DNA from 4 places in the Sporomusa termitida genome. Region 1 is predicted to be linked to each of the others. Evidence: riboswitches for the same ligand, from Rfam matches in the RefSeq annotation. Region 1 holds a riboswitch; each other region holds the start of a gene.

Region 1 (4,178 bases):
GGAGCCGTGGGCAAGCCTAATTGCCTGCGGCGCGAAACAGATCGAGACACGGAACTGGTCGACTAAGTACCGGGGGCGGATTGCGATTCACGCAGGGAAGGAAACGAAGAGGGCGTTTTATAGCCTGCCTATTATTACCGCTTTGGGAGTAAGTTGTGTTTCTGAACATTGGTTGAATATTCGTCTAGGCTCGGTGATTGCTATAACTAATTTAGTTGACTGTCTTCAAGTTAGAGGTACATCCTCTTTAAAAATCTGTAATGAACAAAGAGTTGCCGCTATTTTAGAAAATAACATGAGGGTCATGGGCAATGAACTTGAGTTTGGTGATTATACACATGGCCGCTATGCCTGGATACTCGCCAATGTGCGCCGAATCGAGCCGGTACCGGCCAAGGGGAGGCAGCGGCTTTGGGAATGGGAGGCGCCAAGCGGGGATCACTGTTAAACGAAAACAAGAGAAGTGGTTAGCCACTTCTCTTGTTTTCGTTTATCGGTCCCGCTTGGGAACATCCTGTTGATTCTCGAATTCGGGATTGATTGATTTCTTTTTATCGTGCTGTTTGGATAGCGGTTTTTTATCCTGATCATCTTTAGGGGGAAGCGGCTTTTTGCCATTTGTGTTGCATGGTTCATTTACTGGATGTTGTTTGTCACAGTTTGATTTGTGTTGGATGGGGTGATTATTTTGGTCCTGACTGTGAACAATGGGCGGTCTTTCCGGTAACTGCTCATTCGGGGCGGCAAAGGCGGACATAGTGCCGGCACCGTACACCATCGCTAATCCTAATGCAAGAGACAAAACTGTTTTATTTTTAGTAAACATATCTTCAACCTCTTTCTGAATTGTTTTTAGTACCTTGTTTGGTACGACTTTATCTTAACAATTAGTTCTTAAAATTCTTTTAAAGTGAAACTTTTATTATTTTCCAATTAGGTTGTAATTTTAAAAAAAGGATAAAAAAAATCAACTTTTCTCCAAAACAAAAATAAGTTGAAAAATATCATATACTTATAGGCAAATTACTCCATTGAGCAACCCTTGCATTCGTTGGCAACTTACGATTAGTAATATGCCCAATGAATAGCGGCCGCCTTAAGAGGCGGTTCCTGGAAACCGGGACAAGGAAATTCTAGTTATAAGGTACTCACTTTACCTGGAAAATTCATATTTGCCGGCCGGCAAATACTGGGGTTTGACATTTTTTGATAATTTCGCAGGCTGCTGATTGAGAAAAACGATAATCTATTTAACTAGTATAGACATCTTAATGACTAAACTTTTAAAATTTTTAAACGATATAAACAGTAAGCACCTATAACGGCATACTTGTCGAAAGGCAAGGACGCAAAGCCATGGGTCTAAAGGCTGGAAAGCCTATGATTGCCAGGTTGCAAATTCGGTTCTAAATCGATAATGCCAGGCCTGCCATGGACAGGTCTGGCATTATCGATTTATTTACGTGCTACCCTGCAGGAGCTTATTCACAGCAGCACCAAAGGCGATCAGGCACAGCCGATAGAGCGTGAACAGCGAAAGGGGGCCTGGGGTATTTTCAATGATATAGGGGTAGTGATCAAAGCGCGCATATGTATGCTAAAGATCACTGACCACATCGAATGGAGATGTTGAATATGAAAAGTATCAAAGCAAAACTTGCGGCTATAGTTATCTCTTTATTTGTGATCGCTCTGGGCGTGCTGGCAGGGCTTAACTTCTGGCAATCCCAAAAAATGCTGACCCACGATGTCGAGAATGAACTTGCCCTTACCGCTCAGACCAATGGGGAAGCAGTCGGCATGTGGCTTGAGGGGCATAAGAAAGAACTGGAGGCAATCGCCCGGTCGCCCCTGCTGATTAATGGCAGCCGTGAAAGCCGGGTGGCTTACATTAGCGCGGAAATTAACAATAATAAGCTGTATGAAAACATTTTTTGGACTGATGCCAACGGTGACTACATCGACACCCGGGGTGCCTCCGGCAACTCAACCAACCGGCCGTATTTTGCCAGTGCGATTGCCGGCAATACCTTTATTACCGACCCGATTATATCGCCGACAAGCGGCAAGCTGGTCGTGGTTATCGCTACCCCGATCAAAGCCGATGGCCGCGTTGCCGGGATTTTGGCAGGGGCCATCAATATTGAAGAAGTGGAAAAACGCATTCTCGGTATAAAGGTGGCCCAAACCGGCTATGCCTATGTTCTGCGGACCGATGGCACAATTATTGTTCATCCCAATAAAGAGATAGTAAACAAAACTAATATTAACAATGATCCACATGCGACCCCGCCGTTACAGGCGGCTGCGGCCAAGATGCTGCAAGGCGAAAAGGGGATTGCCGGCTACCACTATGAGGGAATAGAAAGATACCTGGCTTATGCGCCAATTACGGGAACCTCCTGGTCGATTGGCGTGACTGTTCCGGCGGCTGAGGCCAGGGCGCAGCTGAGAACCTTTGCCTGGATTTCATTGCTTACTATTGTTGCAGTACTTATTGCAGCTATTCTTGTTATCCTGGTTGCCGCTGCGCGTATTGCCAGACCGCTGCAAATACTGGAAGGCGCGGCCAACCGTGTTGCCGGCGGCGATCTCAGCGTAACGAATATTAGTGTAAATTCCCAGGATGAACTGGGGCGTTTAGCCAGGGCTTTCGAAATCATGGTAGAAAATCTGCGTACCCTTGTACGCAAAATTGACACTTCGTCTGAGCTGGTAGCGACGTCGGCCGAGGAATTGACCGCCGGTGCGCACCAGTCGTCACAGGCTGCGAATCAGGTAGCCGGTTCCATTACCGATGTTTCCAGCAGGATGGAAGAACAACTGAAGGTAGCAAACAATACTTCTGCAGTCGTACAACAGATGTCAGATAATATTCAGCAAATCGCCGCTAATGTGGATCAAGTGGCGGCGCAATCAACCCAGGCTAGGGAAAAGGCTGCCGCCGGGAATAAATCGGTGGATAAAGCAGTTAGCCAAATGGCGCATATTGAACAGACTGTGAATAGTTCAGCCGGCGTTGTCGCTAATTTAGGTGAGCGGTCGAAAGAAATAGGGCAGATTGTAGATACTATTGCCGGAATTGCCGGGCAAACCAACCTGCTGGCACTTAATGCCGCTATTGAAGCGGCGCGGGCCGGTGAGCAGGGCCGGGGTTTTGCCGTAGTCGCCGAAGAAGTCCGTAAATTAGCTGAACAGTCGCAGGAAGCAGCTAAGAAAATCGCGGCACTGATCAGTGAAATTCAGGAGGATACCAACAAAGCCGTAACCGCTATGGATGAAGGAACACGCGAAGTAAAGCTGGGAGCAGAAGTGGTTAACGCCTCCGGCCAGGCTTTTCTGGAAATTACTGCCCTGGTGACTCAGGTATCAGGGCAAATAGGAGAAATCTCTGCCGCCATCAAGCAAATAGCTAACGGCAGCCGGCAAATGTCGGTTCGGTACAGCAAATGGATGACTTGAGTAAGAAAACAGCCGGCGAAGCGCAGACAGTGGCGGCGGCGACCGAAGAACAATCGGCATCAATGGAGGAAATTGCAACGTCAAACCAGGTATTGGCTAAACTGGCAATGGAGCTCAGAGAAGCGGTTAATAAATTCGCTGTGTAAGAAATATTCCGGTCTGACGCCCCTTGGCCGCCCTCTTCTACAATTATATGCAAAAGCATATATAAAATTAAGGAGGGGTTGCATGGTTATCAGACAGGTGAATGTTGGGCGCTGGAAGACTATTTTGGTTGGCCTGGTTTTTCTTGCCTGCCTTACCACGGCCCGGCTGGCAGGAGAAGTAACTACCCTGCCGCGTCCAGACTCAACCGGTGCTGCCAACTATTACGAAATGAAACCCAATCCCTATTACCTGTCCCTGGGTGTCAAAGGCTATCAGCAAACAACTGACTATACCTGTGGTCCGGCGGCTGTCATGTCGCTGTTACACTGGTATAATATATTAAGTGACGAAGCCATGAACCATGACACGGAAATGCGGCTTGCCCGGGAGATGGGGACCGGCGGCCTGGGCCATAAAAACCCCGGTACTCCTCCGCAGCAGATAGAAGCTTGGTTAAAGAGCAACGGTTTTGAGGTGACGCTCGGGTATGACGGCACCCTGGAGCTGCTGCGGGAAAACCTGGCGCGGGGAATTCCCACCCTGGTGGAGTGGATCGACTGGGGCGGCCA
Region 2 (4,178 bases), 110 kb from region 1:
AATATTAATATCCCGCTGGGCATTCTCAGCCAGTTTGGCCGCTTCAGCCACTTTAATGCTCGGTGCTTTATAAACACCGGCCTGAATAATCAGCTCATAGACAGCCGTAATGGCCTCTGCGGTCTCCGTGTCGATACCGGCCACGATTTTGCAGATATTTTCCAGCTTATGCACCCGGTCTCCCGGATTGATCCGTTCGGGTGAATAACCCGCCTTAAAATCCTTACCGCATATTAGGCCTGATTCTTTTTCCAGTACTGGTATACAGACATCTTCGGTAACACCCGGGTACACAGTGGACTCAAAAACAACAATACTGCCCGGTGATAAATTTTGGCCAATTATTTTGCTGGCATTGATAACAGGCGCCAGATTGGGTGTTTTATCGCCATTTACCGGTGTTGGCACAGCCACAATAATCACCCTGGCCTCTTTTAGCCTTACCGGATCTGTGGTAAATTCCAGGGTAGTGCTGCTGATTTTTTCATCGCCGATTTCCCGGGTAGGATCAACCCCTTGTTGGTAAATATGAATTTTTTCCTGATTACTATCAAAGCCCAGCGTTTTAACCTTGTCGGCAAAGGCAACAGCCAGCGGCAGGCCAACATAGCCCAGGCCGACAACAGCCAGATAGTCTTGTTGGGCAAGAATGCCCTCTATGCTTCTCATTGCCGCAATTCACCTGCTTACTAGTTAAAAATAATGTGTGATGTGGCTCCACCAGGTTTCGCCCTTTTCCCCGCTTATCTTGTCTGTCAGATCGTAGTATTCAATACCGCCGACAAGGTTTTCGGCCAAGGTATAGTTAAGGCCTGCGCCCTGGCCCTTAAAGCCCTGCATCGAATTGCCTCTGCCGTTCATCTGATGGGCAATATACGTACCCTGCGGCTGATTGTAATATTTATAAAATATTCTATAGGTGCCTGGCCGCCAGGTTTTCAGATCACCGTAGTTAAGACTGAATACATAGCCAATACCCTCACCCCGGTTATCTTTCACGCTGGAATCCAAAACCATGGCTCCCAGGCCAAAATTACTGAAATTATAGTTGCCGCTCAGCGTGCGGATTGTGGTTTGCCGGCGAATGCTGCTATCTGTCTGATAATGGTACACACCGGCCTCCAGATTGTAATCAAAATCCTGATAACGGGCAGTGGCCACATAGGTTTTTATTGTGTCATTAGTCTCACCATAGCTCAGCGTATATTTCACAGGTCCGCCAAAGTCAAGACGGGCACCGTCAAATCCACTGTCATACACATTGCCTTCCGCCATCAGATAACCGAAAGAGCCCGCTCGCAGCGCCGTTGTGCCGATTGTTCCCGTTACATACAGGCGGGCAAGACTCAATCTATTATTATAATTGCTTATACTCTTTTGCCCGTCCAGCAGGCCATAGGCCCGCCAATCCCGAAAGATATCAGCATTAAAGCCCAGACGGGTCCGTATGCCGGCGGCATCCCGGTCCCAGCGGCCGGGGCCGCTGTTTTGCGCATAATGCAATCGAATTTCACCGTCAATATTCATCTTGTGATCCGGATGACTGCGCCGGTGGCCTATCTGCATTAGTTCATCGATCAGACTGGCATAGGTTGCCGGGTCAATATCACCAGGATGCGGGTTCTCCTGTTGGCCAATACCGGTATTGTCTTCTTTATTATTGCCGGTGGCAGCTGCAGCGGCTATGCTGCTTGCTGTCAGCGGGGCCCGCCCATAGGCAAAATCAGTTTGTTCAGCTACAGCCTTGGCCGCATATACCCTTCCTGCCGGCTTATCACTGCCTGGATTGCCTGTAAATACACCGGCTAACGCGGTTATTGCCAACAGTACGCTTACCAACTTTTTCACAGGTTACTTCACCGCCCTGATAATGATTTAGTCAATCGGTAATCCCTTTATTGCCATACCGCAGTTGTCAACGGTTCGATTCACTTCTTTTCAATTTGCAATTCAATATTTTTAAATTCGGATTCGTTAACAATATTCTTTATTAAAAACTACAGACAAAATGACTGCCAGGTTGCAGGTGCAACCTGGCAGTCATATACAAAGTACGTAGACCCATAGCTTTGCGTCCTTATCTTTCAATAAGTTTGCATAAGATTATTAAATTTAGTTAACTACACTTAAAGCTTAATTATTAGTATTTTATCATCACTACAAGATAATTTTCAAGTTTTATTATATAAAAAATCATATTATCTAACTTGTAATTTTTGTTAATATTTTTTTTAATTTTACTCACAATTATTTTAACACCTTGCGCAGCAGGACATAGGGTGAGTGTGTGCTGGCTGCCGCCACTCCTTACACTGAGCCAGATAAGGGCCGGTTAAGCACAAAAACCTGTGCTTAACCGGCCCTTAAATATCTCTTATCTTTGTTTGCAGATTATTACCGTATAAAGCATTTAAGTAAATCATACACAATCAACAAAACAGCCACTACCAATAACCCGGAAAAATAGGTACGGGTATCACAGGCGTTGATTCGCCGGGACAACCTTACCCCGGTACGGACTCCCAGCGTTGAGCCAAGCAGCATAAGCAAAACCAGCAGGAAATCCACATTTCCAGCCTGTATATAACGAAAGGCACCATAGCCGCTTGCTGCCAGGACCTGGAGAGTACTTGTGCCGACGGCAGTTTTAGTCGGCATACCCAAACAATAAACTAACAGCGGGAAGCTGATAAACCCGCCCCCAATGCCCAGCAGACCGGTAAGCAGCCCGACTGACAGGCTGAGCAGGATCGGCATCCAAATACTTAAGCTCAGTATATGGGACTGCTCAAATGCCGCTAATGGCGGCCACTGGCAGTTCTTAATACAATTCCACAGCTCGCTCTGCGGTTCATCAGTTCCGCGCTGCCGGCTCGCGCAGGCCTCCCTGTACATAAATACAGCTGTGGGAAGCAAAAACATAAGAAACCCCAGACTGATTATTAAATCTGCTAGCAGCACAGACTGTCCGCCAAGCGCGACCGGTTGTTGCGCAGTAAAAAACCGCAGCAGCCGGACACCGCCTTCAGCCCCAATCAGACTGCCTGCCGCGGTAAGGGCACCCATTTTGGTATCAAGTTTTTTATGCTGCCAGTGTTTATAGGCAGAAAACAAAGACGTGCAAAAAATCTGCAGCAAACTGCTGCCGATAGCCACAGGATAGGAAACATGAAATATTATTTTTAAAGACGGGGTTAATAAAAAGCCGCCGCCAATGCCAAACAGGCCTGTTATTATGCCGATAAGATAGCCAAGCAAAATCAGGCCCGGCCAGCCTGGATGCATATGCTCCGTGAAACCAGGGATTGCGAACACCTCCCGGTGCTGCCGAAATACCCGGCAACCTTACTTTATCATACACCTGTCCTCGCCAAAAACAAAACAAAGCCGGCCTATGTATTGTATACAGAAAGGAACCTGGGAGCGTTGCATTGCCAATTAGGCATATTTCAGGATGATGCCTTGAATGAGCTTGCTTACTTTCTCACAGAGATCAAGTGTATCTTCCAGATGTAATAAAATTTCTTTCCACTTTATCAGTTCAATCGGATCTTTGACCTGACCAAACAGTCTCACCATTTCCTGCCGGTAAATTTTGTCTCCCTGCTCTTCAAGCCCGGCAATCCGCTTGCATCTTGCTTCAATTTTGTCGCGCTGGGACTTAAGTTTGGGCAGTTGTCCCATCGCCTTATCCAGCTGCCGGCCGGCCTTGGCGATTAAAACCGCCAGTTCCATGGCACCGGCAGGAGCAGGACCGACATTGTACAACGCCAGACATTCCACCGTTTCCTTGATATGGTCAACGATATCATCCAGCTTTTGCGCCAGGGTGTAAATGTCCTCACGGTCAAAGGGGGTGACAAATGCTTTTTCCAGTAATGCCATAATACGGCCAGTCACTTTATCCGCCTGTTCTTCCACTGCATCCATGCGGCTCATTATGTCCGCAACAGCCAGCGGGTTATCCAGGGCCTCAAACAGGATAGCTGTGGCATTTTTTATTTCCTTTGTATTTTCCCGCAGGTGCCGGCAATACTTCTCTTCTTTGGACTTGAGTTTAAAAGGCAATCCCATTTACACTTTCCCCCTTATGGTCTAGACAGGCCGGCACCTCAGTTGCAAACCGGCTGATTGTAAGATGATACCGCTGTTTGTGCTGTTCGCTTTGTAGATGTAGA
Region 3 (4,178 bases), 1.5 Mb from region 1:
CAGTGATTTCATCTGCTCGGCACAAACCTTGGTCCAGGCCAGGGGGTGCCAGGACAATAGCACTTTTTTTCCCCGGTAGTCGGATAATTTGACGTCCTGACCACGATTGTCCTTGAGGACAAAGTCGGGAGCATAATCACCTGCAGTAATCTGTTTCATGGTATTTACCTCCTATGTATTAGATTATTTAACAGAGTCTTTATACCACTGCCTAATAGTATTCCCTTAACGCTAGCCCAGCAATCGTCAAATCGCATAAGGCTATGGTTATTATTCTCTGATAACCTGATAATTCCTGCGTATTGACAGATTTTATTGATAGAGTGCATACCTGCGCCGCTGTGATGCCAGCCTGGCCGCACCCCTGTATCTGCCGGTAAAATTCCGGTTAAAATATATGCAGAAATAGTTGACAAAGTCAGCAAATAATAATATTATTTAATTGAGAAGCATTATCAATGAAAGGTGTGTGAAATGTATGTCTGTTAAAGTTGGTCAAAAAGCCCCCGGTTTTGCAATGACAACTACCCGTGATATGGAAACTCTTGACCAGGTTGCCAAGCTGGAGGATTTTCAGGGAAAGTGGCTGGTGTTGTTCTTTTATCCGCTAGATTTTACGTTTGTTTGTCCGACTGAGATTCTGGGGTTTAACGCCAGGCTGGCTGAGTTTGAGAGTCTGGGAGCTTCGGTCCTAGGTGTGAGCACTGACAGTGTATACTCACACCGGGCCTGGATCAAGGCTTCGCGGGGAGACGGCGGTCTGGGCGGCCAGCTTAACTACCCGCTGGCCTCTGATATTACCAAGCAGGTTGCCCGTGAGTATGGTGTTCTTATTGAAGAGGAAGGGATTGCCCTTAGAGGCTTGTTTATCATTGATCCTGAGGGCATACTCCGTTATCAGGTGGTCAGCGATTTGAACGTGGGACGCAGTGTTGAAGAAGTGGTGCGGGTTCTGAGTGCGTTGCAAAGCGGCGGTCTTTGCCCGATTGACTGGCATCCTGGTGATAAAACTCTTTAATACATATTACCCTGATTATTCACAGGTCCTCTCCCTGTTATTTGCGGTGAGAGGACCTGTTTTCGTACCGCTTTGTCAGTGTAAGAACCTCGTTTTCGGACAAAACATAATTAATAAAGCTGGTCAGGTTCTTTGCCAGTTCGACCTCTACCCATTCATCGCGGAAGCTACCCTGGTCATCGGTAAGAACCGTTACTGTTGGTCTGGCTTGCAATTTTGGCCGGGCTTCGGTGACCACGCCGATAAAGCCGGTGTCAAGGACAACAAATGTTCCCAGCGGATATAGGGGGGCTTTGGCTAAAAATATATCGGCAATTTCTTTGTCCAGGTAGGTTCCACTCATCGACATGATGGCTTCGTAAGCCTGATGGGGCAAGAGGGCCGGACCTTTTTGGAAATCGGAGACGATGGTATCATAGGCATCAGCTACTGCTGTAATACGGGCATATTCATGCAGCTGATCACCGCTGAGGCCGCGTGGATAGCCAGTTCCGTCCACCTTTTCATGATGCTGGAATATTACATGGCTGGCGACAATGGAATAATCGCGGAGTTTCCGGGCATATTCAAAGCCTTGGCGCGGATGGTCTTCCTCGCTGACACTGCCATTGTCCAGCACTTTGCCAATATCGTGCAATAAGGCCCCCATCACCAGTTCTTGCATTTTTGCCGAGTTATATTCCAGGTCACTGGCGATAACCGCCGCCAGGGCCGCTACGTTTATACAATGGCTATACACATAATCGTCAGCTGTGACCGTGGTGTCCAGCCGAATGAGCTGGTTGCTGCTAATGGTTTCGATAATTGTCCTGGCCATAATATAAATGCTGTGTACATCTATGAGCTTGCCCTCTTTGGCATTATCAAAAGAGGCTTTCAGGATTTTGATCGCTTCTGTTCGCTTATCTTCCGGCAGCGTTTCTTCGTAGACTAAACCAATCCGCTCAATAATCGGATTGGTTACAAATAAGTTCAAAACGCCGAAATTATGGATTTTTTTGATGTAGCTTTCGCTCAGGCGGATGCGGCTGCCCAAAAGCACCCGGCCGTCTGCGGCACACAGGCGTGTGTAGGTAGTCATTCCTTCTGTTAAATTGTGGATGGAAACTTTCTGCATAGAAGTGCCTCGCTTATTTGTAATGTATCTAAGTTATACTCTGCTTTGCAATTTATACCGTATTGTAGATAAACTAAAAGGCATCAGTCTGAGGACAGACTGATGCCTTAATAATAATTACAATGTAATTGCAACCTGGCAGTCATAGACATGTCCTTAGACCCATAGCTTTGCGTCCTTATCTTTCGAATAAGTTTGCCATCTATTCTCTTTTTTGTAAATTGATTACTTGCTATATTATTACTTTTATTATCATATTTGTCAAGAATTTAATTATTTCGACAAAATATGATAATTTAAAGTAGCCGTCTTTGCCTATTGACATCTAGGACGGTGCGTAATATCATAAATAATACTTAACTAGTTAAGTATTGGCGATTTATAAGCGGCAATAAATATATAATGTTTTTTTCAAGGAGTCAAAGAAGATATGAAAACTGAATTACAGCCAGTAGGGAAAGAGTTGTGGACCAGGGATTTTTTGATTTTGTTTTTTACCAATAGTTTGTTTTTTGCAGGGTTTCAATTGTTAATTCCGGTTATACCGCTCTATGTCACCCGCCTGGGCGGGACAAGCGGCCAGGTTGGCCTGATAGCCGGTATTTTTGTATTTTCGGCAATTTTTATTCGCCTGTTTACGGACTGGGGAATTAAAAAATTTGGTAAGAGATATTGTCTCTTTATTGGCATTACAATTTCTTTTTTATCAGTGGCTGGTTATTATCTGTGGCTTTCGGTGGGCGGGCTGCTGGCAATCCGGATTATTCACGGGATTGGCTTCGGTATTGCCACTACTTTTTATGCTACACTTGCCGCCGACATTATTCCTGTTTCCCGCTGCGGTGAGGGAATGGGGTATTTTGGCATGGGGACAACCATGGCTATGGCGGTAGCACCGGCGGCCGGAATCTGGTTAATGAACAGTTATGGCTTCGGTGCTGTTTTTTTCGTATCGGCCTTGTGCCAGATACACGCACTGCTGGGGGTATACTTTTGCTCTGTACCTGCGATGCCAGTGGCTGATGAGGTACGGTCAGACCTAAGCCGGTCTGTTTGGGACCGGTTTATGGTGAGAGGAACACGATTTCCGGCGTTTCTTGCCATGCTATTTGGTATTTGCTACGGCAGCGTGCTTACTTTTATTGCGGTATTTGCCAAAGAGGTCAATATAGCAAACCCTGGCTATTTTTTTCTGCTGGGCACGTTGTGTATGTGTCTGTCACGTACTGTGACCGGAAAAATTTTTGACCGTAAAGGCCCGGCCTGGGTCATTCTGCCTGGGGCCATTTTATTTTTGGCAGGCCTGGCAATCCTCACTGCCACTACTACGCTGACCGCAATATTAGCGGCCGCCGTTTTCTATGGTTTTGGTGTTGGCGCCCTTTTCCCGGCTCTGCAAACCTGGATATTGAATCTGGTGCCGGCCAGCCGGCGCAGTGCTGCCAGTGCGACTTTCTATAATGTATTGGATATTGGTGCCGGCGGGGGCGCTATTATGCTGGGGCTGCTGGCCGGCGCAACAGGCTATGCGTCGGTGTATATATATTCCACTGGGGTGATGTTTGTATTTTTGGCAGCTTATAGTTATTATTATGTTAATGAAAAGAAGGGTGCAGCTACGGCAATGAAATGACAGGAGGGTGTATGGAAATAACCGAAAAGATTATTCACCAGCTTTATCAGACAACCCGGATTATTTCTACAGGCTTGAACCAGCAGCTGGAGCCATGCGGTATTTATAGCTCTGAGTGGGCCATTATTACAACCGTTAAAACCAAGGGCGCCATGTCCCAGACTGCTTTGGCCAAGTATCTGAATATTGAACCGCCGGCCATATCTAAGAGCCTGGCCAATCTGGAACGGAAGGGGCTGATAGAGCGGCGGGAAGGCTGTAACAAACGGGAAAAAACAGTGATGCTGACTGCCTTAGCCCTGGGCCGGTACACTCATTGGCAGGCTATTGTCAGACAGCAGCGGCAGCAGCTGTTAGCAGGCCTAAGCGAAGAGCGGCTAAACAGCTGTTATGGAATATTAAAAGATATT
Region 4 (4,178 bases), 980 kb from region 1:
GTTATTGTCGCCGCTTCCAATTGCGCGCAAGTGGTGCATTGTGATGATATCGGGATTTATGAAGTCGCATTTCAGCTGCTCCATGATGAAAATACCTGCGCGCTTGTGCAGAATACGATCGGTCGTCTTGCCGAATATGACCAGGTACGGGGCAGTAATCTATTATTTACGCTGGAATTGATACTGGAGGAGATAAATCTCAAGGCCGTATCACAGAAGCTTTTTATCCATCATAATACGGTCATTTGGCGAAAAAGGCGGATTGAGGATTTTTTGGGGATGTCGCTGGATAAAATGGAGACTAAGGTGTTGCTGATATTGTATTTAAAGATTTGGAAATTACAGAAAGCGGAAACAGGTGAGAACAGATGAATTCATCGCAAAACAGTTTATTGTTATACGGCAACAACAGGTACCGGTTTTTTTTGTACCATACTCCAATAGTATTAGCAAAGAAAGTATTGTAGAATTATGTATGAATTTGAAATAATATGCGGGATTTTGATTGTTCCCGGGCATGCCGCTTTACCACATAGCTGTAATAGCAGAAAATCTACAATAGGCGGGTTGAAACTCACTCGGAATAATTAAGTACCTGGCTGTTGTGACTAGTTAGGTACTATTTTATTTGAACGGAGGATAAGATGTTTCCGAACCAACACTTATTACGGCTAGAAGAACTTAAGCCAGGTATGATAGTCGCGCAGCCGGTTCTGTCTGATACAGGACAAGTTTTGTTGGAACAAGGTGTATTTTTGACAGAGGACTATATTGACAATCTTAGCAACTGGAAAATATCACAGGTTAGTATTGTGTTGCCTAATAAAAGCTTATCGTCAAATTGCCGGTTTTTTAGTATATATAAAGATACCCTTGCATCAGTAGAGGAAACCTTTAAAAAAGTCAGGGCTTTTAAAGAAGTGCCAATTGCCGAGTGTAAGGAATTAGTCGAAAACTACATTGAACTGATGGTCAACATTACCGGGGTCATAGATGATTTGCATAATGTTAAAGCCCACAATGAATATACCTTCAAACATTCTCTTAATGTGGCAATCATCGCCGGCATTATTGGCAAATGGCTGGGATTTACCGAAAAAAATCTGAAAGACATCATCTTAGCAGGACTGTTACACGATATCGGCAAGGTTCTAATCCCTGAAGACATACTGGATAAGCCGGGCAAGCTTACACCGGAAGAGATGGCGGTTGTCAGAGCCCATCCTACCCACGGGTATCATTTACTGGACGACTGCTTTGACATAACGGAAGAAGTAAAGCTGGGGATATTGCAGCATCATGAACGGGAAGACGGCAGTGGTTATCCGCTGGGTTTAGCCCGGGAAAAGATCCATACCTACGCAAAAATTGTTGCTATTGCCGATATTTATGATGCAATGAGTACCGAGCGGGTGTATAGGAAGAAAGTGCTTCCCTTCACCGTCGTGGAGGTTATTCTAGATCAGATGTATGATAAGCTTAATCCCCAGATCTGCCTGATCTTTCTGGCTCACATCCGTGGCTTTCTCATCGGCAGCTCGGTGCTGTTAAATGATGGCAGCAAGGCCAAGGTAGTGCTGTTAAACGGACTGTTAAAATTAAGGCCGGTCGTTCAACTGGAAAGCGGTGATTTAATTGATCTTGACAGGGAAAAAAATCTTGAGGTTGTTACCATTCTGGATGAAGTAAACGCCGTATAATGCAGTTCCCAACAAAATATTGGCAAACTTACTGAAAGGTAGGGACGCAAAGCCATGGGTCTAATGGATGGGTGACATTCTATGACTGCCAGGTTGCTATTGTTCTAACGGAAATATTCGTCAGCCTTGGCAACAGGCATATGACGATTTTTTAATTTGAGCATGTTGCTCATGTGCTGTTGACAATATTAAATTAATTTAGAGGGAGACGTAAAAATGAAAATAAAAAAGATTCAATCACGCCTATTGCTGGTATTGCTGCCACTTGTGGTAGTAGCCCTAAGTGTATTAGCCGGAGTTAGTTATTATCTTTCCAACAAATCACTGTCAGCAAGCATTGATGAAACTGCTATGTCAATGGGAACTGACTATGCCCGGCGGGTGCAGGCCGACATGAGCCTCCTGATTTCCCAGCTGGAGGGTCTGGCCAGTGTTCAGCAGGTGAGTGCCGGGACTGATAAGACTCAGATTGGGCAGGTGCTGGCAGAATTCCAAACACGGATTAAGAGTTTTGATGCCGTTATTTTTATCTTACCCGATGGCGCCGGTATTTCCGGTACCGGCGATGCGGCTACCTATGGTGAACGCGACTATTTTAAAAAGGTATTGGCAACAAAGGCAGCGGTCGTCTCCGATCCTTTGGTATCCAAGGCAACCGGGAAGCTGGCGGTCGTTCTGGCGGTACCGGTTACACAGGAAGGCCGTCTGACCGGGGTGCTTGTCGGCACATTTTCCATGGCAAGGCTGACAGACATGATTAAAGACCTGCAGTTTCTGGATACCGGTTATGGTCAGCTTAGTGATGATTCGGGTATCATTATTGCCCATCCCAAACGGCCTGAACTTGCCGGTAAACTGAATATCGCAGAGAAGAAGGTGAATCCCGAGCTTAAATTGCAGCAACCCGAACTTGATGATCGTCTGATTAATTTGTTTAAGGAGGCAGTTCAGTCAGGGCAGCAGGCCCGGGGGGTATATCGCTTTAATGATAATGTGGAGAGGATCAGTGTCTCCACACCGGTCGAGCTGCCTGGCGGTAAACGCTGGGTAATGATGGTGGCAGCACCGCAAGCCGAGGCTACCAGGCCAACCGATGCTCTGGCGAGGACTATGCTGATTATTGCTGTTTTATGTATAGTTATTGCTACCGCCGGTATTATTATAATTGCCAGATATATTGCCAAACCTATTTCCCTGATTCGAGATGAATGCCTGCTGCTGGCGCAGGGGGATTTACGGGAGCGGGAGGCTAAAATTTTTTCTGAAGATGAGATTGGTCAATTGGCCAAAGGCTTCAGGGAGATGCGGGAAAACCTGCGTACGCTTGTCGTCAGGGTCCACTCTCAGTCTGAGCAGGTAGCCGCTTCCAGTGAAGAGCTGACGGCCAGTGCCGACCAATCGGCACTGGCTGCCACTCAAGTCGCGGTCGCCATCACGGCTGTGGCAGCCGGGGCGGGAGACCAACTGGCGGCAGCAAATGAAACGGCAGCAGTGGTTGAAGCAATGTCCGCCAGCATTCAGCAGGTGGCGGCAACCGCCAATGGGGTAGCCGGCCAATCCTCACAGGCAGCCGGTAAAGCCAATGAAGGCAAGGCTGCGGTCGATAAAGCGGTGTATCAAATGACGCAAATCGAAGAGACTGTCAATAATTCAGCCCAGGTAGTGAGTGAGCTGGGGGAACGGTCACGCGAGATTGGCCAGATTGTTGCTACTATTTCCGGTATTGCCGGCCAGACCAATTTGTTGGCTCTTAATGCGGCTATTGAGGCGGCCCGGGCCGGTGAGCAGGGACGGGGCTTTGCCGTTGTGGCTGAAGAGGTACGCAAGCTGGCCGAGCAGTCCCAGGCCGCTACGGAGCAAATTGCCGCCTTGATTGGCGGCATTCAGGGGGACACCGGGAAAGCGGTACAGGCGATGGATGCCGGTACCCGCGAAGTCAAACTGGGAGCAGCGGTGGTCAATGCTGCCGGCCAGGCTTTTCAGGAAATCGTGGTGCTCGTAACCCAGGTATCCGAGCAGGTAACAGAAATATCCACCGCGATTGAGCAGATGAAACTTGGCAGCCAGCAGATTGTCGGCTCGGTAAAGCGGATTGACAACCTGAGCAAAACCGCCGCCGGAGAAGCTCAGGTTGTGTCGGCGGCCACCGAGGAGCAGTCGGCAACGATGGAGGAAATCGCCGCTGCCAGTCAAAGCCTTGCCCACCTGGCAACAGACCTGCAGGAAGCTGTGAGAAAGTTCCTTGTGTAACATATGCCTGCTCTGCCAGCCTGCAGTGTCCTGAAAAATTTGACAGGGTGTAATCCACTCTGCTAAAATGTACCTGATTATGATAAGGTTATTATAATTTGTGCTGTACAGATGGATGCCGAAATATATGTGAGGCAGGTACTTCCAATGACACTTTTTAAAAGTAATCGACGGTTACGTCACAATAATACCTGGTGGGTGCACAGGGGGGCTTTTCTCCTAAAAACT

What was found. A riboswitch is a leader RNA that binds a small molecule or an ion and turns the genes downstream of it on or off. The one in region 1 is predicted to bind cyclic di-GMP.
Region 2: linked by a shared signal. The riboswitch ahead of SPTER_RS05065 (S-layer protein) and the one ahead of SPTER_RS25255 (methyl-accepting chemotaxis protein) in region 1 are both predicted to bind cyclic di-GMP.
Region 3: linked by a shared signal. The riboswitch ahead of SPTER_RS22690 (HD-GYP domain-containing protein) and the one ahead of SPTER_RS25255 (methyl-accepting chemotaxis protein) in region 1 are both predicted to bind cyclic di-GMP.
Region 4: linked by a shared signal. The riboswitch ahead of SPTER_RS01245 (methyl-accepting chemotaxis protein) and the one ahead of SPTER_RS25255 (methyl-accepting chemotaxis protein) in region 1 are both predicted to bind cyclic di-GMP.

The regions. Positions count from the first base shown of each region.
Region 1 is NZ_CP036259.1:1,235,921-1,240,098, forward strand. It holds gene SPTER_RS05540 (ASCH domain-containing protein) at 1-448, shown strand, start outside; gene SPTER_RS05545 (hypothetical protein) at 491-826, opposite strand; cyclic di-GMP riboswitch class I at 1,314-1,400, shown strand; gene SPTER_RS25255 (methyl-accepting chemotaxis protein) at 1,636-3,462, shown strand; gene SPTER_RS25260 (hypothetical protein) at 3,450-3,608, shown strand; gene SPTER_RS05555 (peptidase C39 family protein) at 3,691-4,178, shown strand, end outside.
Region 2 is NZ_CP036259.1:1,124,894-1,129,071, reverse strand. It holds gene SPTER_RS05070 (nucleotide sugar dehydrogenase) at 1-669, opposite strand, end outside; gene SPTER_RS05065 (S-layer protein) at 694-1,848, opposite strand; cyclic di-GMP riboswitch class I at 2,025-2,108, opposite strand; gene SPTER_RS05060 (sulfite exporter TauE/SafE family protein) at 2,395-3,285, opposite strand; gene SPTER_RS05055 (DUF47 domain-containing protein) at 3,439-4,074, opposite strand.
Region 3 is NZ_CP036259.1:4,910,109-4,914,286, forward strand. It holds gene SPTER_RS22680 (redoxin domain-containing protein) at 1-159, opposite strand, end outside; gene SPTER_RS22685 (peroxiredoxin) at 479-1,018, shown strand; gene SPTER_RS22690 (HD-GYP domain-containing protein) at 1,056-2,135, opposite strand; cyclic di-GMP riboswitch class I at 2,262-2,345, opposite strand; gene SPTER_RS22695 (MFS transporter) at 2,566-3,768, shown strand; gene SPTER_RS22700 (MarR family winged helix-turn-helix transcriptional regulator) at 3,780-4,178, shown strand, end outside.
Region 4 is NZ_CP036259.1:254,854-259,031, forward strand. It holds gene SPTER_RS01235 (PAS domain-containing protein) at 1-372, shown strand, start outside; gene SPTER_RS01240 (HD-GYP domain-containing protein) at 645-1,700, shown strand; cyclic di-GMP riboswitch class I at 1,712-1,801, shown strand; gene SPTER_RS01245 (methyl-accepting chemotaxis protein) at 1,917-3,950, shown strand; gene SPTER_RS01250 (SGNH/GDSL hydrolase family protein) at 4,098-4,178, shown strand, end outside.